Regions from separate parts of the Streptomyces sp. NPDC059355 genome, predicted to be linked through region 3. Evidence: riboswitches for the same ligand, from Rfam matches in the RefSeq annotation. Region 3 holds a riboswitch; each other region holds the start of a gene.

Region 1 (7,454 bases), on a different contig from region 3:
CAGGCGTTCCGGATGGCGACGCAGCTCGCCCTGCTGGAGCACGCCGCCGAGCTGGACCGGTGTGCCTCGCAGGACTTCCCGGCCGGGTCCACCGCGCACGGCCTGGCCCGGATCGGCATCGCCAACTACTTCGCCGCGGCCCTGATCCTCCCGTACCGGGCCTTCCACGCGGCCGCCGAGGAATTCCGCTACGACATCGAGCGGCTCACCGACCGGTTCGGACTGGGGTACGAGACGGTCTGCCACCGCCTCAGCACCCTCCAGCGGCCCAGGCTGCGCGGGGTCCCGTTCTCCTTCGTGCGCGTGGACCGGGCCGGGAACATGTCCAAGCGGCAGTCCGCGACCGGGTTCCACTTCTCCCGAGCGGGCGGCACCTGCCCGCTGTGGAACATCTACGAGGCCTTCGCGGCACCCGGCCGCATCCACGTCCAGGTCGCCGCCATGCCCGACGGGCAGCGCTACCTGTGGACCGCCCGCGCCGTCACCCGCCACCGCGCCGGCTGGGGGGAACCGGGCAAGACCTTCGCGATCGGGCTGGGCTGCGAGATCCGGCACGCCTCGCGGCTCGTCTACTCCGACGGCCTCGACCTGGACAACACCTCGGCCGACACGCCCATCGGCATGGGCTGCCGGCTGTGCGAGCGCCTGGACTGTCCGCAGCGCGCGGTGCCGCCGCTGGGGCGTCCGCTCGCCGTCGACGAGAACAGCAGCACCTTCGTCCCGTACCAGGTCGCCGACCGCGCGCAGTGACGCCCGCACCCTCCTCACCCGCCGGTCTTCCAGGCCCGGGTCGGACGCAGGCCGTGCGTCCGACCCGGAACCCCCGCGTCAGGAGTCGTCGCCCGTGAGCTCCGCGCGCACCTCGCGCGCGGCCGCGACGAGGTTCTCCAGGGAGGCGCGGGTCTCGGGCCAGCCGCGGGTCTTCAGCCCGCAGTCGGGGTTGACCCACAGCCGTTCGGCGGGGATCGCCGCGAGCCCCTCGCGGAGCAGGGCCGCCGCTTCCCGGTGCTCGGGACGCGCGGGGAGTGGATGTCCCAGACGCCGGGCCCGGCCTCACGGGGGTAGCCGTGGCGCGCCAGTTCGCCGGCGACCTGCATGTGGGAGCGGGCCGCCTCCAGGCTGATGACGTCGGCGTCGAGCTCGTCGATGGCCTCGACGATGTCGCCGAACTCCGCGTAGCACATGTGCGTGTGGATCTGGGTGTCCGGCCGTACACCGCTGGTGGTGAGCCGGAAGGACTCGGTGGCCCAGGCGAGGTACTCCGCGTGGTCCGCCGCGCGCAGCGGCAGGGTCTCGCGCAGGGCGGGTTCGTCGACCTGGATGACCGGGGTACCGCCGGCCTCGAGGTCGTCGACCTCGTCGCGCAGGGCGAGGGCCACCTGGCGGGCGGTGTCCCCGAGGGGCTGGTCGTCCCGTACGAAGGACCAGGCGAGCATGGTGACCGGGCCGGTCAGCATCCCCTTGACCGGCTTGGCCGTCTGCGACCGGGCGTACGTGGTCCAGCGCACGGTCATCGGCTCCGGGCGGGAGACGTCCCCGGCCAGGACCGGGGGCCGGACGTAGCGGGTGCCGTAGGACTGCACCCAGCCGTGCCGGGTGGCGAGGTAGCCGGTGAGCCGCTCGGCGAAGTACTGCACCATGTCGTTGCGTTCGGGCTCGCCGTGCACCAGGACGTCGATCCCGGTCTTCTCCTGGAAGGAGAGCACCTCACGGATCTCGTCCTTGATCCGCTCCTCGTAGCCGGCGGTGTCGATGCGGCCGGCCCGCAGGTCGGCGCGGGCGGTGCGCAGCTCGTTCGTCTGGGGGAAGGAGCCGATGGTCGTCGTCGGCAGCAGGGGCAGCCCGAGGAGGGCGCGCTGGGCCGCGGTCCGCTGCGCGTAGGGCTGCGAGCGCCGTCCGTCGGCGTCGGTGATCGCGGCGGTACGGGCGCGCACGGCGGGGTCGTGGGTGATGGCGGAGCCGGCGCGGGAGGCCAGGTCGGCGCGGTTGGCGGCGAGTTCGGCCGCGATGGCGCCGGTACCCCGGGCGAGCCCGCGGGCCAGGGTGGCGATCTCGGTGGTCTTCTGGCGGGCGAAGGCGAGCCAGCGCCGGACCTGCGGATCGATGTCGCGCTCGGCGGTCGCGTCGAGCGGGACGTGCAGGAGCGAGCAGGACGCGGCGACGTCCACCCGGTCGGCGAGGCCCAGGAGGGTGCCGAGGGTGGTCAGGGACTTCTGGTGGTCGTTGATCCAGATGTTGCGGCCGTCGACCACGCCGGCGACGAGCCGCTTGCCGGGCAGCCCGCCGACCGCGGCGAGGTCGGCGAGGTTCGCGGCGCCGCCGCCCGTGAAGTCGAGGGCGAGGCCTTCGACAGGGGCCGCGGCCAGCACCTGGAGGGCGTCGCCGAGCCGGTCGAAGTACGAGGCGACGAGCACCTTGGGCCGCTCGGTCAGCGCGCCGAGCTCGCGGTAGGCGCGGGCGGCGGCGTTCAGGTCGGCCGGGGTGCGGTCCTGGACCAGGGCGGGCTCGTCCAGCTGTACCCACTCGGCGCCGGCGGCCCGCAGGTCGGCGAGGACCTGGGCGTAGACGGGCAGCAGCCGGTCGAGCAGGGTCAGCGGCTGGAAGTCGGCGGCCACGCCCGGGGCGGGCTTGGCCAGCAGCAGGTAGGTGACGGGGCCGACCAGGACCGGGCGGGCCGTGTGCCCGAGCCCGAGGGCCTGCTCCAGCTCGGCGACCTGCCGGGTGGAATCGGCGGTGAAGACGGTGTCCGGGCCGAGCTCGGGGACCAGGTAGTGGTAGTTCGTGTCGAACCACTTGGTCATCTCGAGCGGGGCGACGTCCTGGGTGCCGCGGGCCATCGCGAAGTAGCCGTCGAGGGTGTCGGCGGCGAGCGCCGCGCGGTGGCGCTCGGGGACGGCGCCGACCATGATGCTGGTGTCCAGGACGTGGTCGTAGTACGAGAAGTCACCGGTCGGAACCTCGGTGATGCCGGCGTCGGCCAGCTGCTGCCAGTTCGAACGACGCAGGTCGGCCGCGGTCTCCCGGAGGGCGTCGGCGGTGACGCGGCCCTTCCAGTAGCCCTCGACGGCCTTCTTCAGTTCGCGGCCCTGTCCCTGGCGGGGGTAGCCGTACACGGTGGCTCGTGCTGCCGCGGCTGCGGGCTTCGCTGTCACGGAACTCTCCTTCGCGAGATGTGTCCTGAACACCCCGGTGAGGGATGCGGACGCGAAGGGACGACAGAACGTGCGGACCACGTCGCGGGGGAACACCGCACGTGCCGCTCGCTGTGTACGCCGACCCGCCCACGAGGTCACCGGGATGTCCGCACGGGAATCGTCCGCATGCGGGCAACGGGCAGGTCTTCGGACTCGCGGGCACGCCTGCCGGTCTCCCGGCGGGCACCTACTGGCCGTCGCTTCCCAGGACCGTTGTCCGGTCCCAGTGCGTATGACGGCGGTCGTTCCCGCTCACCGCTGCGGGGCAGTCCCGGATTCCCACCGGGTTCCCTCTTACGACGCATCCCGTCTGGCGGACGGGGCGAACCAGCTGCACCGGCCACCCTAGGACGCACGGTCGCCCACCGGCGAGCCGCGTCCGTCATTCGGACCGAAGAGTGAGACGCCGTGCCGGTGGGGCACGGGTCGTCAGCCGTCGCCCGGTACGGGTCAGGGCGCGGTCCGGGCCTGTTCCCACACGGCCAGGAAGGCCAGCCTCAAGCAGCCGGCCAGCGCCGGGTGTTCGATGTACAGGGCGGTGGTGGCGCGGGTGCCGGCCACCGGGTCGGGCATGTCGCACAGCACCAGCGAGGCATCGGCGACGACGAGTTTGAGCGGGAGGCTCGGGGCGAAGCGGGACTCCTCGCCCGCCGCGGCGAACCGCTTCACGTTCTCCAGTACTTCCGCGTCACCGAGCGCGTCGTGGGTGTAGACGGCGCGGGCCGCGCCGCCGGCCCGGCGCAGCCGGCGGACTGCCTTGATGCCCTCGTTGTTGGCCGGGGGAGCGACGAACGGCGGTTTGCAGAAGCTGAGGAGCTCACGGGAAGCCTGCTCCTGGATGCTGTCGAACCGCTCGGCTATCGCCCGGGGATCGCGCAGCACCTCGATGTAGTCGAGAGGATCGGTGTGCGTCCGCCCGTCGCTCCAGAGCGGGAGCAGCGCCGTGGCGAGGGCGGCCGACGTCGCGCTCAGCCGCTCCAGGGATTCCCGCTGGAGGGCCATCAGCCGGGCGAGCGCCAGTTCGGGAGCCACCGCGGAGAAGGCCGCGACCCGTCCGGGGCGCAGAACGGCGAGGCGCCGCCGCACGAGGGCGTCGAGTACGTCGTAGACGCGCTGGCGGGGGACGTTCGCGGCGCGGGCCGCCTCGGCGGCGGTGTACGACTCCCGCCGGACCAGGGCCAGATAGACCCGGGCCTCGTACCGGGAGAGTCCCAGGGACACCAGGTCGTCGACCGCGCCGTCGTCCAACTCCATGGCAGGAAACGGTATACGCGAACATCACCGACCGAAAGCAAGCCTTTGCATTCGCCGGGTAGTCCCTTGGCGCGCCACTTCAATACCTTCAGCGTTGGCCACCACTGCACGTGGTGACAGTCCGCACCGTTGAACGCGTGCCACTCGCAACCCCACGTCGCCCCTCCGCTCCGGCCTGCCCTGACATGGGCTTATGTCATGGACCTGCCATGTCTGGAGGAATCCCCCGACGTGGTGAACCAACCCCCCATGGAGGGCAGTTCATTGCGCAACGCCCTGTTCCGGAGCGCCGCCCGCACCGGCCGCCGCGGCACGACCGCCTTACTCTCGGCGGTGGCTCTGATGTCCGGCGGCATGCTCGCCTTCGCCGCACCGTCCGTCGCCTCGGCCGGACCCGGCGCGGCGGCCGCCTCCGCCTCCGCCTCCGCCGCCGTGCACGCCGAGCGGCTGTGCTCGCAGCCCGCCCGGGCCGGCTGGATGGCCTGCCACGCGCTGGCCCGTACCGACGTACAGCAGCACCTCGGCCTGGCTCCCGGCCTTCTGCCGTCGGGCTACGGCCCCACCGACCTGCAGGGCGCGTACGCCCTGTCGGCTTCCGCCGGCGCCGGCGCGACGGTCGCCATCATCGACGCCTACGACGACCCGAAGGCCGAGTCCGACCTGGCGGCCTACCGCTCCCAGTACGGCCTGCCGGCCTGCACCACCGCCAACGGCTGCTTCCGCAAGGCCGACCAGAACGGCGGCACCGCCTACCCGACGGCCGACGCCGGCTGGGCCGGCGAGATCTCCCTCGACGTGGACATGGTCAGCGCCGTCTGCCCGCAGTGCCACATCCTGCTCGTCGAGGCGAACCAGCCCTCCATGGAGGACCTCGGCGCCGCCGTGAACCGTGCCGTGGCCATGGGCGCCAAGTACGTGTCCAACAGCTACGGCGGCGGCGAGGACTCCACCGGCCCCGCCTCCGACGCCTCGTACTTCGACCACCCCGGCGTGGCCATCACCGTCAGCTCCGGTGACAGCGGCTACGGAGTCGAGTACCCGGCGGCCTCCCAGTACGTCACCGCGGTCGGCGGCACCTCCCTCAGCCGCGCGAGCGGTACCCCCCGCGGCTGGTCCGAGAGCGTCTGGGGCACCGGTTCCGGTGGTGACGGCGCCGGTTCGGGCTGCTCCGGGTTCACCGCCAAGCCGTCCTGGCAGACCGACGGCGGCTGCGCCGAACGCACCGTCGCCGACGTCTCCGCCGTCGCCGACCCGGCCACCGGCCTCGCGGTCTACGACAGCTACCAGGCCAACGGCTGGAACGTGTACGGCGGCACCAGCGCCTCCGCCCCGATCATCGCCTCCGTCTACGCCCTCGCAGGCACCCCGGCGGCCGGCTCCTACCCGTCCTCCTACCCGTACGCCCACACCGCGTCGCTCAACGACGTGACCAGCGGCGCCAACGGCTCCTGCTCCGGCGGCTACCTCTGCACCGCCAAGGCCGGCTACGACGGCCCGACCGGACTCGGCACGCCCAAGGGCAGCGCCGCCTTCGGCGCAGGCGCCACCGGCGGCAACACCGTCACCGTCACGAGCCCCGGCAGCCGTACCAGTGTGGTCAACACGGCGGCCTCGCTGCAGATCCAGGCCACCGACTCGGCCGGCGGGCAGACCCTCACCTACAGCGCGACCGGGCTCCCGCCCGGCCTGACCGTCAACGCCGCCACCGGCCTGATCAGCGGTACGCCGACCACCGCGGGCGGCTACGGCGTCACCGTCACCGCCAAGGACACCACCGACGCGACCGGCAGCGCCTCCTTCACCTGGACCGTCACCGCGGTCGACGGCGGCTGCACCGTGACCCAGCTCCTCGGCAACCCGGGCTTCGAGACCGGGACCGCCCCCTGGACCGCCAGCACCGGCGTGGTCGACAACGGCAGTGGCGAGGCGGCGCACTCCGGCTCGTGGAAGGCATGGCTGGACGGCTACGGCTCCACCCACACCGACTCCCTCGCGCAGACGGTGGTGACCGTCCCGGTCCGCTGCCACGCCACCCTCAGCTACCACCTGCACATCGACACCGCGGAGACGACCGCCACCACGGCCTACGACAAGCTGACGGTGACGGCCAACTCCACCACCGTGGCCGGGTACTCCAACCTCGACAAGAACACCGGCTACGTACAGAAGACCATCGACCTGTCCGCCTTCGCGGGACAGACGGTCACCGTCAAGTTCACCGGCACCGAGGACTCCAGCCTGCAGACCTCGTTCGTGATCGACGACACGGCGCTCGGCATCAGCTGACCCCGCCCCACGGCACGGCAGCGCCCGGCGGGTCACCGTACGTCCACGGTGACCCGCCGCGGCGGTCCAGGCGGTGCGGACCGAGTACTCGACGGTGAACACCACGTCGTCGGGGACTTCGGCGTACTGGCCGATGAAGGCCAGGTTGGTACGGCGGCGGCGTCGGTGGTTCCGAGGGCCGAGTGGGCGGTCATCGAGCCGTTGGTGACGAACACCAGATCCTCGAGGGCGACGGGGATCCGCTCGCTGGGGCCGCCGGTGGTTCGGCCCTCGCGGAGGGCGACCGCATCGATCCGGTCACTCTGAGGAGACGTTCGGTAAACCGTGAGTGGCCGTCACCTGGGCAGGAGGTGCAGGAGGCGGCGTCACGCCGCTCGATGCGGCGTGCTCCCGCGTGGCGTGGGCCTGCGGGTACCCGGCGCGAGCTGGGCGAACATGCCCCGCCTCACCGATATTCGAACCGACTGTCCGTAAATCGACCGCTGATGTGCGGCGGCCCTTCATGCCTGGCAGGCTCAGCCTCAGTTGAGCGCTACATGAAAGCCGTAGCGCCCCCAATTGCCTTCGAATCGAAAGCGAGTCTTCTCATGCGTCACCGCTTGGCCACCGTCTCCGCCGCCGCTCTCCTCTGCCTCGCCGGCGCCACGGGTGTGGCGGAGGCGAGCCCCGAGAGCCTGTACGCCCCCTCCGCCATGGTCTTCACCATCACCCAGGGGGACA
Region 2 (7,454 bases), on a different contig from region 3:
ACCGCTTCTACGCGCGCTTCATCTCCGACCGGGTCCTGAAGGTCGACAAGACGCGGGCCACCCCCGCCGAACGCCTTGACAACGGTGTCGACTTCCACCCCACCGACCGCCGCGTGCTGTTCGGCCACCACTTCGCCGCCGTCGCCGGCGCCGGCCCGCTGGTCGGCCCCGTGCTCGCCGCGCAGATGGGCTACCTGCCGGGCACCATCTGGATCGTCGCGGGCGTCATCTTCGCGGGCGCCGTCCAGGACATGGTCACCCTCTTCTTCTCCACCCGCCGCGACGGCCGCTCGCTCGGCCAGATGGCGCGGGACGAGATCGGCCCGGTCGGCGGAGCCGCCGCCCTGGTCGCCGTGTTCGCCATCATGATCATCCTGCTGGCCGTGCTCGCCCTGGTCATCGTCAACGCCCTGGCGCACTCCCCCTGGGGTGTCTTCTCCATCGGCATGACCATCCCGATCGCCCTCTTCATGGGCTTCTACCTGCGCGTGCTGCGCCCGGGCCGGGTCACCGAGATCTCCGTCATCGGCGTCGCGCTGCTGCTGCTCGCCATCGTCGCCGGCGGCTGGGTCGCCGACTCCTCGCTGGCGAGCACCTTCACGCTGGAGAAGGAGACTCTGGTCCTCTGGATGGTGGCGTACGGCTTCATCGCCTCGGTGCTGCCGGTGTGGATGCTCCTCGCGCCCCGCGACTACCTCTCCACCTTCATGAAGGTGGGCACCATCGCGCTGCTCGCCGTGGGCGTGGTCGTCGCCATGCCGACCCTGAAGATGCCCGCGGTCACCGAGTTCGCCGCCCGCGGGGACGGGCCGGTGTTCGCCGGGTCGATGTTCCCGTTCGTCTTCATCACCATCGCGTGCGGGGCGCTGTCCGGGTTCCACGCCCTGGTCTCCTCGGGCACGACCCCGAAGATGATCCAGAAGGAGACCCAGGTCCGGGTCATCGGCTACGGCGCGATGCTGACCGAGTCCTTCGTCGCCGTCATGGCGATCATCGCGGCCTGCATCATCGAGCCCGGCCTGTTCTTCGCGGTCAACTCCCCCGCCGGTGTCGTCGGCACCACGGTCGAGACCGCCTCGCAGGCCGTGACGAACTTCGGCTTCGCCATCTCGCCCGAGTTCCTCGCGCAGGCCGCGAAGGACGTCGAGGAAACCAGCCTGCTGTCCCGTACGGGCGGGGCGCCGACGTTCGCACTCGGAATGTCGGAGATCTTCTCCTCCGTGGTCGGCGGCGCCGGGCTGAAGGCGTTCTGGTACCACTTCGCGATCATGTTCGAGGCCCTGTTCATCCTGACCACCCTCGACGCGGGTACCCGGGTCGGCCGGTTCATGCTCCAGGACACCCTCGGCAACGTGCACAAGTCCTTCAAGGACGTCAGCTGGAAGCCGGGCGTGTGGCTGGCGAGCGCGGTGGTCGTGGGCGGCTGGGGCTACTTCCTGTGGGTCGGCATCAAGGACCCGCTGGGCGGCATCAACCAGCTGTTCCCGCTGTTCGGGATCGCGAACCAGCTGCTGGCGGCGGTGGCACTGGCCGTCTGCACCACGCTGCTGGTCAAGTCCGGCCGGCTCAAGTGGGCCTGGGTGACCGGCGTCCCGCTGGCCTGGGACGTGGCCGTCACGCTGACCGCGAGCTACCAGAAGGTGTTCTCCGACGACGTGAAGGTCGGCTTCTTCGCGCAGCGCGACAAGTACCAGACCGGGATCGACGCCGGGAAGGTCCTGCCGCCCGCCAAGAACATGGGCGAGATGCACACGATCGTCACGAACGCGACGGTAGACGGCGCGCTGTCGGCGCTGTTCGCGATCCTGATCGTCATCGTGCTGCTGGACGCGGCGCGGACCTGCCTGAAGGCCGCCGGCAACCCGGAGGCGGTCAGGCTGTCCGAGGTCCCGTGGACCGAATCGAAGATCATCGCCCCGGCCGGGCTCATCGCGACGCCCGAGGAGCGGGCGGAGCTCGCCGCCGCAGGCCTGGACTCGGGCGGCGGCCGCGTGAAGGAGCCGGTGGCGTGAGCGGGGTCCGCGCGGCGCTGGCGAAGGCGCGGTTCTTCGTACGGGAGTTCTCGGGCGAGGCGGCGTACGAGCGCTACGTCGCGCACGCCCGTACGCACGACCCGGACGCGCAGGTCATGACCCGCCGCGCCTTCGAACGCGCCCGCACGGACTCCCGCGAGGCGGACCCCCGCGAGGGCTTCCGCTGCTGCTGAGGACTTACGTGAAGGGGCTCCGCCGGTCACCGGCTGAGCCCCTTCACGTCGTGCGGGTCAGCGCACCCAGTCCTTGAGGGGCTCGGTATCCAGGGTGATGCCGACAGGGTCCGGGAGCCGGACTTCCCTGCCGAACGGCACCGTGCGTACGGTCTCGTAGCGGGCGCCATCCGGGTCACTGTGGACGAGAACCTGGCATTTGAGCCGATCGACGAGCAGGTGGACGGGGATGCCGGTCTCCGCGTAGGCACGCGGCTTCTCGATCCGGTCTCGCCGCTCGGTATCGGAGTCCCACGAGGTCACCTCGACAGCCATCAGGATCGGGCCCGGGTCCACCCAGTCGCCCTGCCCGACGAACGCGTCCTCGTGCGCCAGTACGCCGTCCGGAATGGCACGGCCCTCCCGGTACTGCTCTGCCTTGATTCCCTGCCCTGGGTGCAGCCAGAAGCCCGGGTGGTGCCGGATGCAGATCCGCGTCAACCACAGAATGATCCGCCCGTCCCGTGGTCCCCGACCGTCATTGCCTTGCTCCTCAGCACCCCACCGATGAATTCCAGTCGCAGCCCCTCCTCCTCGCGGGCCGCTATCCGGGCGAGGTGCTCGAACACTGCGGTCGTCATGTGGGGCCGGTCGGGCATCACGGTCATGCCTCGCTCGCCTTCCTCGACGGTGCCGTCTCCGACGACAGCGCCGGGCACCGGCAGCCGTCCGGCACACTCGACCGCATGGACATCGTGATCAGGGAAGCTCTGGCGGCGGAGTACGGGACGCTCGGGGAAATCACCGCGCAGGCCTACCTCGGGGACGGGTTCCTGACGTTCGGCGAGGACGACCCGTACCTCGCTCGGCTGCGCGACGTGGCCGGGCGTGCCGCCGACGGGGTGATACTCGTCGCCGCGACGGGCGACGGCCGGCTCCTCGGCGGGGTGGCCTTCGCCGCGCCCGGGAGCCCGCTGTGCGACATCGCCGGACCCGACGAGGCCGAGTTCCGGATGCTGGCCGTCGCCCGGGAGGGCCGCGGGCGCGGCGCCGGGGAGGCTCTGGTGCGGGCCTGCGCGGACCGCGCCCGGGCCGTCGAGGGCGTACGGCGCCTCGTGCTGTCCACCACGGACGACATGGCCGGCGCCCACCGGATCTACGAACGGCTCGGTTTCGTGCGCACGCCGGAACGGGACTGGGAGCCCGTCCCCGGCCTCCCTCTGCGCACGTACGGTCTCGAACTGTAGCCACGCCGACACAACATCTAGGGGGTCGCGCATGAAGGGGCCCCCACATGTATGCTCGTCCTCGCTGTCGTCGCAGGGGAATCCGGTGCGAATCCGGAACTGTCCCGCAACGGTATGAAGTACACCCATTGGTGTCACCGCAAGTCCGATGACCTGCCGACAGTACGCCCGGCTCGACCGAACCGGGTGTCGATACGTCCGGGCCTCGCGGTTGGGCCGGTGGACGCCGCGCGGTGCTGCCCCGTCATGCCCGCACGCGCCCGCTCGCGCCCGCACCGCAGGTGTCCCGGAGCCGAGCGAGGGAGAGCTCCCCCCGTGACCATCGCGCCTTCCGCACCGCGCGCCGAGTCCGACCCGTCCGACACCGGAATCGAGACCGGGGGACCTGGGGCCGCACTGCTGCGTACCCTCACCGAGCTGACGGCCGACCTCCCCGACACCGACCCGGGCCGGGTCGCCGCCGCCGCGCTCCGCGGGCGCAGCGCCGCCGCCGACGAGGCCGAACTGCGCGGGCTGGCCACGGAGGCCGCGGCCGGTCTGATCTCCGAGGACCCGGCGTACTCCCGGCTCGCCGCCCGGCTGCTGACGCTGGCCGTCGCCGAGGAAGCCGCCGGCCAGGGGGCCACCTCCTTCTCCTCCTGCGTAGCGGTGGGCCACCGCGAGGGCCTGATCGCGGACCGCACCGCCGAGTTCGTGGCGCTGCACGCGAACCGCCTGGACGCGCTGGTCGACCACACGCTGGCCGAGGGCGCCGACGACCGCTTCGGCTTCTTCGGTCTGCGCACCCTGCACAGCCGCTACCTGCTGCGCCACCCGATCACCCGCCAGGTGATCGAGACCCCGCAGCACTTCATGCTCCGCGTGGCCTGCGGCCTCGCCGAGAACGACAGTGTCCAGGCCGTCGAGGAAGTGGCCTCGCTCTACCGGCTGATGAGCCGCCTCGACTACCTGCCGTCCTCCCCCACGCTCTTCAACTCCGGCACCCGGCACCCGCAGATGTCCTCCTGCTACCTGCTGGACTCCCCGCTGGACGAGCTCGACTCGATCTACGACCGCTACCACCAGGTCGCGCGTCTGTCGAAGCACGCCGGCGGCATCGGTCTCTCGTACTCGCGCATCCGCGCCCGCGGTTCGCTGATCCGCGGTACGAACGGCCACTCCAACGGCATCGTGCCGTTCCTGAAGACCCTCGACGCCTCCGTCGCCGCCGTGAACCAGGGCGGCCGCCGCAAGGGCGCCGCCGCGGTCTACCTGGAGACCTGGCACGCGGACATCGAGGAGTTCCTGGAGCTCCGCGACAACACGGGCGAGGACCAGCGCCGTACGCACAACCTGAACCTGGCGCACTGGGTGCCGGACGAGTTCATGCGCCGCGTGAACGCGGACGCCGACTGGTCGCTGTTCTCCCCGGCCGACGTGCCCGAGCTGGTCGACCTGTGGGGCGACGAGTTCGACGCCGCGTACCACAAGGCCGAGGCCGCGGGCCTCGCCCGCAAGACCATGCCCGCCCGCGACCTGTACGGCCGGATGATGCGCACCCTCGCGCAGACCGGCCAGGGCTGGATGACCTTCAAGGACGCCTCCAACCGCACGGCGAACCAGACCGCCGAGCCGGGCAGCGTCGTCCACTCCTCGAACCTGTGCACCGAGATCATCGAGGTCACCGACGACGGCGAGACCGCCGTCTGCAACCTGGGCTCGGTCAACCTGGGCGCGTTCGTCCTCACCGAGACCGGTGAGATCGACTGGGAGCGGCTGGACGAGACCGTCCGTACGGCCGTCACCTTCCTCGACCGCGTCGTGGACATCAACTTCTACCCGACCGAGCAGGCCGGCCGCTCCAACGCCCGCTGGCGTCCGGTGGGCCTGGGCGCGATGGGCCTGCAGGACGTCTTCTTCAAGCTGAAGCTGCCGTTCGACTCCCCCGAGGCGAAGGCGCTGTCCACCAAGCTCTCCGAGCGCATCATGCTGGCCGCGTACGAGGCCTCCTGCGACCTCGCCGAGCGCAGCGGCCCGCTCCCGGCCTGGGAGCAGACCCGCACCGCCCGCGGCGTCCTGCACCCGGACCACTACGACGTCCAGCTGAACTGGCCCGAGCGCTGGGACGCGCTGCGCGCCCGCGTCGCGGAGTCCGGCATGCGCAACTCGCTGCTGCTGGCCATCGCGCCGACGGCGACGATCGCCTCGATCGCCGGCGTGTACGAGTGCATCGAGCCGCAGGTCTCCAACCTCTTCAAGCGCGAGACGCTCAGCGGTGAGTTCCTCCAGGTCAACGGCTACCTGGTGGAGGAGCTGAAGAAGCTCGGCGTGTGGGACTCCCAGACCCGCGAGGCGCTGCGCGACTCGTCCGGCTCCGTCCAGGGCTTCGGCTGGATCCCGGCCGAGGTGCGCGAGCTGTACCGCACGGCGTGGGAGATCCCGCAGCGCGGTCTGATCGACATGGCGGCGGCCCGTACGCCGTACCTCGACCAGTCGCAGTCGCTGAACCTGTTCCTGGAGACGCCGACCATCGGGAAGCTGTCCTCGATGTACGCGTACGCCTGGAAGCAGGGCCTGAAGACCACGTACTACCTGCGCTCGCGCCCGGCGACGAAGATCGCCCGCGCCGCCCAGGCGGCCACCCCCGCAGCGCTCCCCCTGGCCGACGCCGCCGCCGAGGCCGCGGCCGCGGAAGCGCTGGCCTGCTCCCTTGAGAACCCCGAGTCCTGCGAGGCCTGCCAGTAATGAGCTCCACCGCAAAGAAGAACCTGCTCGACCCGGGCTTCGAGCTGACTCTCCGCCCCATGCGCTACCCGGACTTCTACGAGCGCTACCGGGACGCGATCAAGAACACCTGGACCGTCGAGGAGGTCGACCTCCACTCGGACGTCGCCGACCTGGCGAAGCTGACGCCGGCCGAGCAGCACATGATCGGCCGTCTGGTCGCGTTCTTCGCGACGGGTGACTCGATCGTCTCGAACAACCTGGTGCTGACGCTCTACAAGCACATCAACTCCCCGGAGGCGCGCCTCTACCTGTCGCGCCAGCTGTTCGAGGAGGCCGTGCACGTCCAGTTCTATCTGACGCTGCTCGACACCTACCTGCCCAACCCGGACGACCGCGCGGCCGCCTTCGACGCCGTCGAGGAGATCCCGTCGATCCGCGAGAAGGCGCAGTTCTGCTTCAAGTGGATCAACGAGGTCGAGAAGCTGGACCGGCTGGAGACGCAGGCCGACCGCCGCCGCTTCCTGCTGAACCTGATCTGCTTCGCGGCGTGCATCGAGGGGCTGTTCTTCTACGGCGCCTTCGCGTACGTGTACTGGTTCCGCTCGCGCGGTCTGCTGCACGGCCTCGCCACCGGCACCAACTGGGTGTTCCGCGACGAGACCATGCACATGAACTTCGCGTTCGAGGTCGTGGACACCGTCCGCAAGGAGGAGCCGGAGCTCTTCGACGACGCCCTCCAGCAGCAGGTCACGGACATGCTGAAGGAGGCCGTGGAGGCCGAGCTCCAGTTCGGCCGCGACCTGTGCGGTGACGGCCTGCCGGGCATGAACACCGAGTCGATGCGCGAGTACCTGGAGTGCGTCGCGGACCAGCGCCTGGTCCGCCTCGGCTTCCCGCCGGTGTACGGCTCGCAGAACCCGTTCTCCTTCATGGAGCTGCAGGGTGTGCAGGAGCTGACGAACTTCTTCGAGCGCCGCCCGTCGGCCTACCAGGTCGCGGTCGAGGGCACGGTCGACCTGGACGAGGACTTCTAAGTCCCGTCGGCCACCGCCGGTACGACTTGATAGCGTCCCCGCCCATGGGGAGCAACACCCGGTCCTCCGGGTTCTCGGGCGGGGGCGCTTCGCCATGTCCGTGACCGGGTGGGCCGGGCGGGCCCGGCTGCGGCCCGGCGGCCTGCTGTACGGGGGCGCCGTCGGGTCCGCCACCGCGCACGCGCACCACTCCGTGCAGGTCATCGCCGCGCTGGACGGGGACGGGCTGCTGATGGCCGGGCCGGACGGGGAACCCTTGCGGTGCCGGGCGTACGTGGTCCC
Region 3 (7,454 bases):
GAAGCCGTCCAGCGGATCCTGGCCCACCACGCCGACCACGTCGGCGAGTTCGCGGGGCGGGTGCTCGGCCGTGTTCCGGCCGTCGACGAGGACCCGGCCGTGGAGGGTGCCGCCCGTGAAGTGCGGGACGAGCCCGTTGACGGCGCCGAGCAGCGTGGACTTGCCCACGCCGGTGTGGCCGACGACGAGGCAGAGTTCGCCTTCCTCGACGGTGAGGTTCACATAGCGCAGGACCGGTTCGGCCGTGTCCTCGTACCGGACGGTGACCTGGTCGAAGTGGATCACTTGGGTTCCTCGGGGCGCTGTGCGGGGACGGTGGGCCGGGCGGGGGCTGTCGGGGGCGGTGCCAGGAAACCGGCCGTCCCGGCGAGCAGGATCGCCGCCGCCGGTACGAGCGGCAGGGTCGGCCAGCTGAGCGGGTAGATGGAGGGGTTCAGCTCGGCGGCGTCGAATCCCGCGTTGCCGAACAGCAGGACCGCGGACAGCACTCCGCACCCGGCGACGGTCCATTCGGCCGCGAGCCACGGGTCGGGCCGGTACGCGGTACGGGTGATGCGGCGCCCGCCGAGCCGCAGCCCGGCCACGCACAGCGCTCCGCCGGCCGCCAGCGCGGGCAGACCGAGCAGCGTGGGCGCGGTCGCGTCGAGGAGTCCGTACGCCCCGGCGCACAGCCCGCACATGCCCAGCAGCATCAGCGCGCCGGTCAGGCGCCGGGAGCGGCGGGTGGCGGTGCCGGCGCGGCCGTAGCCCCGGGAGTCCATGGCGGCCGCGAGGCGCAGCGAGCGCTCCAGGGCGTCCTCGAGTACGGGGACGATGATCCCGCGCAGGGCGCGGAGCCCCTTGGTGCGGCCGGCCCGCAGCCGCCGGGCGCGGTGCACGCGCTGGACGCTCGCCACCAGTTGGGGCGCGACGCTGATGGAGACGGTGACGGCGACGCCCAGCTCGTAGAGGGCGCCGGGCAGGACGCGCAGGGCCCGCTTCGGGTTGGCGAGGGTGTTGGCGGCGCCGATGCAGCACAGCATGCAGGCGAGGCGGAGTCCGTCGGTGGCGGCGGAGAGCAGCGCTTCGAGGGAGACCGGGCCGCCGAGCCGGATGCCCGCGTACCAGTCGGGGGTGGGGATGTGGGGGAGGGAGAAGAGGAAGTGGTCGCGGGGGGTGACGCCCGTGGCGAAGATCGCCCGGAAGGTCACCCGGATCGCGACGACCGTCAGCGCCAGGTAGAGGTAGTACTTGAAGCCGCGCGCCCAGGGGGCCTCGGTGCGGCGCATGGTGATGACGTAGCCCAGGACCGCGAGGACGAGGAAGAGCAGCAGCGGGTTGTTGGTGCGGCTGACGGCGGTGGCGAGGGCCAGGGCCCAGATCCACCAGGCGACGGGGTGCAGGGTGCGGGGCAGACGGCGGCCGCCCGCGTCCGGCGCGAGGCCGGCCGCGGGCGGCTCGGCCGCGACCGTGGTGGTGCGTGACACGCGGCTACTCCGTACGACGGCGGCGTCGGGCGACGAACAAGGCGGCGCCGCCGATCAGCAGCACCAGTGCTGCGGTGGTGACGGCGGGCAGGTACGAGCCCGCGTCGTGGTGCGCGTCGGCGGCGGGCGCCGCCTCGACGACCTGGGGACCGGGGGCGGGCGCGGCCGCGGCCGGTGCGCTGCCGGACGGAGGGGCCGAAGGGGTGGGCGAGGCGCTCTCCTGGGCGGAAGCGGAAGCGGAGGGCGAGGGGCTCGCCGGCGCCGACGGGGTCGGATCGGCCGGCCGCGGGTTCTCCGGCCTGGGCCCGGTGTCGACATTCGGCGGCAGGGGCGCCGCCGTACGGGTGTCCTTGGGCTGGGGCACGCCGGTGGGCTGGGCGTTGTGGGCGCGCAGCTGGTCCGGGGTGACCCGGGGCCGGCCCTGGGTGCCCTCGACGTCCGTCGCCCCGAAGGTCCACAGGTCGACGCTGCCGGGCTTCGGCTTGTAGAGCATCGCGCCGAGCTGGCTGTACTCCCAGGTGTTCTGGCCGGGGTTCGCGTGCCAGTACGACCAGTAGGCGGACGCCGGCGGGGTCAGGACGCAGTCGTCCTGCTCCGGGGTCGGGTACTGCTTGCCGCCCTGGTGGCCGCTGTAGCCGATCCGGCAGATGAAGGCGGGGCCGTCGTGGCCGGTGCCGGTGGTGGCCCAGCCGCCCTGGCTGAGGAGCTCGTACCCGGTGGTGGGTGTCGTACCGCAGGAGCGGTAGACCGGCCCGCCCCAGTGGCCGAAGTCCACGGCGAGGACGGCCCCGGACGAGGTGGTGCACTGGCCGATGGGCTGCGGGGCGGCGCCGGCCGGGGCCGCGCCGGCGGCGAAGGCCGCCACCGTCAGCCCCAGCGCGGCCGCCGCACGGGCGGCGGCGCGTGTGATGCGGGAGATCATCGGCCGTCCTCCTCGCGGATGCGGCGCGTGCGGGCCATGGCCACGAGTCGCCAGCCGGCCAGTACGAGGACGGCCGCGGCGCCCGCGAGCGCCCCTGCCCGGACGCCGGTGGAGGCGAGGTTGCCGCCCGAACCGCCCTGAGCAGAAGCGCCGTTGCCGCCTGCACCGGCCGCGGTTCCCGCGGTGTCCCCGGGTGTGATGATGACGGGTGCGCCGCCCGCGGCGCCCGTTCCGCCCGACGGGCCCGACGTGGCCGTGGGGCTGGGAATGGGCAGCGGGGTGGTGCCGTCGAGGCTCCGGGTGAGGGTGGCGAAGGAGATGCCGGTGGTGCCGCCGAGGGCCTGGGTGGAGGCGCGGACGTCGGAGCCGGGCTGGGAGCCCTTGGCGATCTCGAAACCGCCGTCGGCGTTCTGCTGGGATGCCAGGAACTTACGGGCCTTGGCGATCTGCGCGCCGTACTTCTGCGCGTCCAGGGACATGCCCTGGACTGCGAGGGCGGCGGAGTTCACGGAGTTGCCGGAGGCGCCGGGGACGCCGCCGTCGTCCTTCTGCCGCGTGGCGAGCCAGGCGACGGCCTTGTCCACGGCCGCCTGCGCGTCCGCGTCGGGCAGCAGGTCCAGGGCCATGGCGGCCATGGCGGTGGAGTCCACCTCGTCGTCGCTCTTCTCGACGAGCATGCTCCCGAAGGCCCCGTTGGGCCGCTGGAGGCTCTTGAGGTAGGTGATCGGCTCGGCCGCGGCCGCGTTCTCGCCCGCGCGGACCTGGGCGATGACGCCGAGGGACTGGTCGAATACGGACTTGGCGTTGCCGTAGGCGCCCTTGCCGCCGCAGTAGGGGACGGCGTCGACGTTCCCGGCCCGGCAGGTGTCCTTCGCCAGGGCGGCGATCAGGTCCTGGCCGCCGAAGCCGCGGGGGTCGCGGCCGACCGCTTCGGCGAGGAGCGCCGTCTTGCCGATGGCCCCGCCGACGGCGTACTTGGTGCCGATCAGGGTCCAGGCATGGACCGTCCGACCCTGGCCGTCCTTGCCGCCCTTGTCGAGGAAGTCGACGATGTTGCGCAGGGTGGCGTCGTCCGTGCCGGTGGCGGCGAGCGCGTACGCGCCGTCGATCGTCAGGCCGTACGTGGCGAAGCCCGGGGAGCTCTCGTAGTAGCGGCCCTGGATCAGGCGGGTGGGGTGGGTGAGGTACGCCGTGGCCCTCTTGAGGTCGGGCCCGTCGCCCGGCGGGAGCGACGGCTTGGGGTCGCCGGGGGAGGGCTTGGGCTCGCTCGGCGACGGCTTCGGGGCGGTCGGCGAGGGGCTCGGCTCGGCCCTCTTGGCGGTCAGCGCCACCAGGTCGCTCTTCGCGGCCGCGACGACGGCCGGCACGGTGGGGTACAACTGCGGCTCGGTGAGTCCCTCTTCGAAGGCGAAGCCACCCTCGGAGAGCTGCTGCTTGGAGAGCCGGAACAGACCCGCGTCGGCGTGTGCCGTGTCACCGAGGGCGCGCATGGCCTGGGCCGCCCAGCCCGTGGCGCTCGGGCTTCCGGTGGTCATGCCGGCGGCGGCCGGCCAGGCACCGGTGGGCAGTTGGGACTTCCTCAGGTTCTCGCGGGCCTTCTCGACGACGGCGTCGTGTCCGCCGGCCCGCTTGAGGGCCAGGGCGATCAGCGCGGTGGAGCTCGCGTCGCTGTCGCACCATTCGCCGGAGCGGATGAGGATGCCGGTGAATCCGCCGTCCTCGCACTGGAGTCCGGTCAGCCGGTTCACCGCGTCGGCCGGAGGTGTCACGCCGCCGTTCAGCAGGGCGATGACGGCCATGGCCTGGGCGTCGGACTGGCCGGTGGTGCGGAAGTCGCCCTTGGTGAGGCAGCCGTCGATCGTCTCGCCGTCGCCGATGTCGCGCGGGCAGACGTACGTGACGAGGTCACCGAGCAGATCGTGTCCGCCGAAGGCGCGGGGGTCCTTGCCCGTGGCCTCGGCGACGAGCGCGAGCCGCGCGGCGGCGGTCGCGTCGGGGATCCCGCCCCTGCCGGCGGGGTAGGCGTACGCGTCCGTCTCCGCGGGCCTGGCGAGGAAGTCGGCGGCCTTGCGGGCGGCCGGGCTCTGCCGGTCCGCGCCCGCGAGGGCGTAGACCGCCTCGGTGGTGAGGAAGTGGTCGGGGGCCGTGGCGCCCTCGTCGACGACCCGCTCCCCGTCGGTCAGCCTCCCCGTGAGCCAGCGGGTGGCGGCGGGCAGGTCGACGGTGCCCGGCGCCGCGGTGGGCGGGCCCGTCGGACCGGTCGGGTCCGGGCTGGGGCTGCCGCCCTGGGCGCGTACGTCGTCGGGGGAGAAGGCGGGCTTGCCCGAGGTGCCGCCGGCGTCCGTGCCGCCGAACACCCAGGCGTCCACGTCACCGGGCTTCGGCGTGCGGGCCATCGCGCCCAGGGGGCTGTAGGTCCAGTTCTTCTGGCCGGGCGAGGCGGTCCAGTACGACCAGTACGCGGTCGCCTGCGGGGTGAGGACGCAGTCCTCCTTGTCCGGAGTGGGGTACTGCGTACCGGAGTCGAAGGAGCCCTTGCCGATGCGGCAGATGAAGGCGGGACCGTCGTGCACGGTGCCCTCGGTGCTGAAACCGCCCTCGTGCAGCAGGTCGTAGCCCGTGGTGGGAGTGGTGTCGCAGCCCCTCTCGACCTTCCCGCCGAACGGGCCGAAGTCGACGGCGACGATCGCGCCGTTGGTGGCGGTGCAGCCCTCGATCGGGTCGGCCGCGGCGGTGGTGGTCCCGGTGACGAAGGCCACGCTCGCGCCGAAGGTGAGCAGCGCCGCCGATATCAGCGACACCAGCCTCTTCTTCCCCGTGCGTCGCTCTGCTAGCTCTGCGGTCCCCACCACGGCCCCTCGTGTCGGCCGAGCGGACCCATGCGTGGCAAAGGGCTTCTGCCGCACATGGAGCGCAGAGGAAGCCGTTCGAACCACGCCGTAGTCCGCGACGGCGTTTCTCGCTGCAAAAACCTGGCTCCAGGCAGTCCGGCTCGCCCGGCGGTGCCGGGCCTACGGTTGCGGGTCAGCGCCGGAATTCGACCGGCTTCCCCTGGAGTTGAGTGCGTATCAGTCGGAGTGGAACACGCTGATAAAGACAGCGTCAAGGTGGGCTGTGTCTCACCCGGGGCCGCTCCAGCGTTCCTCCGGCAGCACGTCCCGAGGCGGCTGGCGGACCCTTGATCACTCGGGTAGCGTCCTGGGCTGCCAGATGGGGGAATCCGGTGAGAAGCCGGAGCTGACGCGCAGCGGTGTGGGACGGCGGGGGCCGTCTCCGAGCCCGAATGCCCATGCGGCGATGCAGTACAGGAAGCCGTACCACGCGTTCCGGGCGACGGCCCTCCGAGCATGCCCGGCCGTGTGTCCGCACGGCGGCAGGGCGCCGGCAGCGGCCGGCGTCCGCCGATTCCAGGAGCAGGCCATGTCCCGTCCCCGCACCTCCCGCCGCCTCGCGCTCGCGGTGCCCTCCGCACTCGGCGCCCTCGCCCTCACCGCGCTGCCCGCGTTCGCGACCTCGTCGCCCGCGCAGATCGCCACGTCCAAGACGAATGGCGTCGCCTACCTCAAGTCGCTCCAGGCGGCGGACGGTTCGTACGCGGGGGCCGGGCTGTCCAACGAGTGGGCGTTCAGCGCCTTCGCCGCCACCGGTACGGCCGTCGTCGACGTCTACCCCGCGGGCGACACGACGAGGAACGCCCGCACCGTCTACCGCAACCTGCTCTCCACGTCCGGCTGGCCCTCGGCCTCCCCGGTGGTGACCGACTACGAGCGCGGCACGCTGAACGCGTACGCCGCCGGCATCGACCCGGCGCGCGTCTCCGCGTCCCGCAACCTCGTCGCGAACATCTACGCGTACTGGCAGACCGCGGAGGCCGGCTACTTCGGCCCCTCCGGGAACTTCAACGGCACCGTCTTCGCGGCCCTTTCGCTGGGCGGGGCCAAGACCCAGGCCGGCGGCACGCGCGTCCCGCAGGCCCTGACCGACGCGATGGTCACCCGGATCCGCGCCAACCAGCACGTCGACGGCGGCTGGACCTACAACAAGGCCGAGGGCAACCCGACCGTCCTCAACTCCGCGGGCGATGTGGACATGACCGGCGCCGCGATGGCGGCCCTGTGCGTCTCAGGCGTCCCCAGCACGGACACGGACGTCGTCCAGGCGAAGAACTTCCTCAAGAGCAAGCTCGTCACCACCAGCGGTGCCTTCAACTCCCTGTACGGGGTCAACACCAGCTCCAACGGCTGGGGCGTCGCGGGCCTGAACGCCTGTGGTTTCAACCCGCAGACCGGGGACTTCCTCACCGCCGCCGGCAAGACGCCGATCGACTTCCTGATCGCCAACCAGTACAACCCGGCCGGCGGATTCAAGTACAAGCCGGCCGACACCGTCCCGTCCGCCTACGCCTCCATCGACGCCCTGCGCGCGGTCGCCGGCGGCGGATTCACCACGGCCCCGCCGGTCCCGGTCACCCCCGGCGCCCCGCAGTGGGTCGCCCAGCCGGCCTTCACCGCCGGTACGGCCACCAGGCTGGCGCTCACCGTCGACGACGGCGCCGGCAGCCTCAAGGTCTGCTCCGTGTCCTTCACCCGACCGGTACGACCACCACCCTCGGCGACGTCCTGAACGCGGCGATCAGCGGTGCCACGCCCTCGGGCTGCGTCACGAGCGTGACCCCCGCGTCGGGCACCGGCACCGTCACGGACGTCAACGGCAAGGCCAACAGCGGTTCCAACACCTGGAAGGTGAGCGTCGACGGCTCCGCCTTCGCCGGAGCCACCCGGGACAAGGTCGTGGGCGTCGGCGACACCATCGCCCTGCGCTGGGGCGCCTGATCATCGAACACCGGTGGGGGCCGCGGACCTCCGGGGCCGCGGCCCCCACCGGCACGCCGGACTAGAAGGACGTCCAGGTGAAGGACACCTGGTCGCCTGCGTTGAGCTTGAACTGGCAGCCGCCGACCGGGGTGGGGGTGCCGTTGACGGCGATGCTCCAGTAGGCGGAGCCGCCGCCGCTGACGTTCTTTATGGTGTCGACGGAGAAGTCGTCGAAGGACGCGTACCAGGTGC

The links. Region 3 has a riboswitch for cobalamin ahead of ACFXGI_RS17240 (hypothetical protein). Riboswitches for the same ligand answer to the same signal wherever they lie in the genome.
Region 1: linked by a shared signal. The riboswitch ahead of metE (5-methyltetrahydropteroyltriglutamate--homocysteine S-methyltransferase) and the one ahead of ACFXGI_RS17240 (hypothetical protein) in region 3 are both predicted to bind cobalamin.
Region 2: linked by a shared signal. The riboswitch ahead of ACFXGI_RS11180 (ribonucleoside-diphosphate reductase subunit alpha) and the one ahead of ACFXGI_RS17240 (hypothetical protein) in region 3 are both predicted to bind cobalamin.

Annotation. Positions count from the first base shown of each region.
Region 1 covers NZ_JBHYXN010000013.1:2,441-9,894, forward strand. The annotation lists gene ACFXGI_RS14950 (short-chain fatty acyl-CoA regulator family protein) at 1-750, shown strand, start outside; partial or broken gene metE (5-methyltetrahydropteroyltriglutamate--homocysteine S-methyltransferase) at 829-3,152, opposite strand; cobalamin riboswitch at 3,315-3,541, opposite strand; gene ACFXGI_RS14960 (TrmB family transcriptional regulator) at 3,645-4,448, opposite strand; gene ACFXGI_RS14965 (putative Ig domain-containing protein) at 4,803-6,734, shown strand; partial or broken gene ACFXGI_RS14970 (oleate hydratase) at 6,789-6,884, opposite strand; gene ACFXGI_RS14975 (subtilase-type protease inhibitor) at 7,322-7,454, shown strand, end outside.
Region 2 covers NZ_JBHYXN010000009.1:28,884-36,337, forward strand. The annotation lists gene ACFXGI_RS11160 (carbon starvation CstA family protein) at 1-2,012, shown strand, start outside; gene ACFXGI_RS11165 (CstA-like transporter-associated (seleno)protein) at 2,009-2,206, shown strand; partial or broken gene ACFXGI_RS11170 (Uma2 family endonuclease) at 2,264-2,853, opposite strand; gene ACFXGI_RS11175 (GNAT family N-acetyltransferase) at 2,932-3,432, shown strand; cobalamin riboswitch at 3,467-3,608, shown strand; gene ACFXGI_RS11180 (ribonucleoside-diphosphate reductase subunit alpha) at 3,748-6,156, shown strand; gene ACFXGI_RS11185 (ribonucleotide-diphosphate reductase subunit beta) at 6,156-7,172, shown strand; gene ACFXGI_RS11190 (helix-turn-helix domain-containing protein) at 7,267-7,454, shown strand, end outside.
Region 3 covers NZ_JBHYXN010000016.1:3,399-10,852, reverse strand. The annotation lists gene ACFXGI_RS17260 (ABC transporter ATP-binding protein) at 1-285, opposite strand, end outside; gene ACFXGI_RS17255 (energy-coupling factor transporter transmembrane component T) at 282-1,466, opposite strand; gene ACFXGI_RS17250 (hypothetical protein) at 1,471-2,388, opposite strand; gene ACFXGI_RS17245 (prenyltransferase/squalene oxidase repeat-containing protein) at 2,385-5,237, opposite strand; cobalamin riboswitch at 5,369-5,441, opposite strand; cobalamin riboswitch at 5,565-5,698, shown strand; partial or broken gene ACFXGI_RS17240 (hypothetical protein) at 5,809-7,220, shown strand; gene ACFXGI_RS17235 (DUF4430 domain-containing protein) at 7,282-7,454, opposite strand, start outside.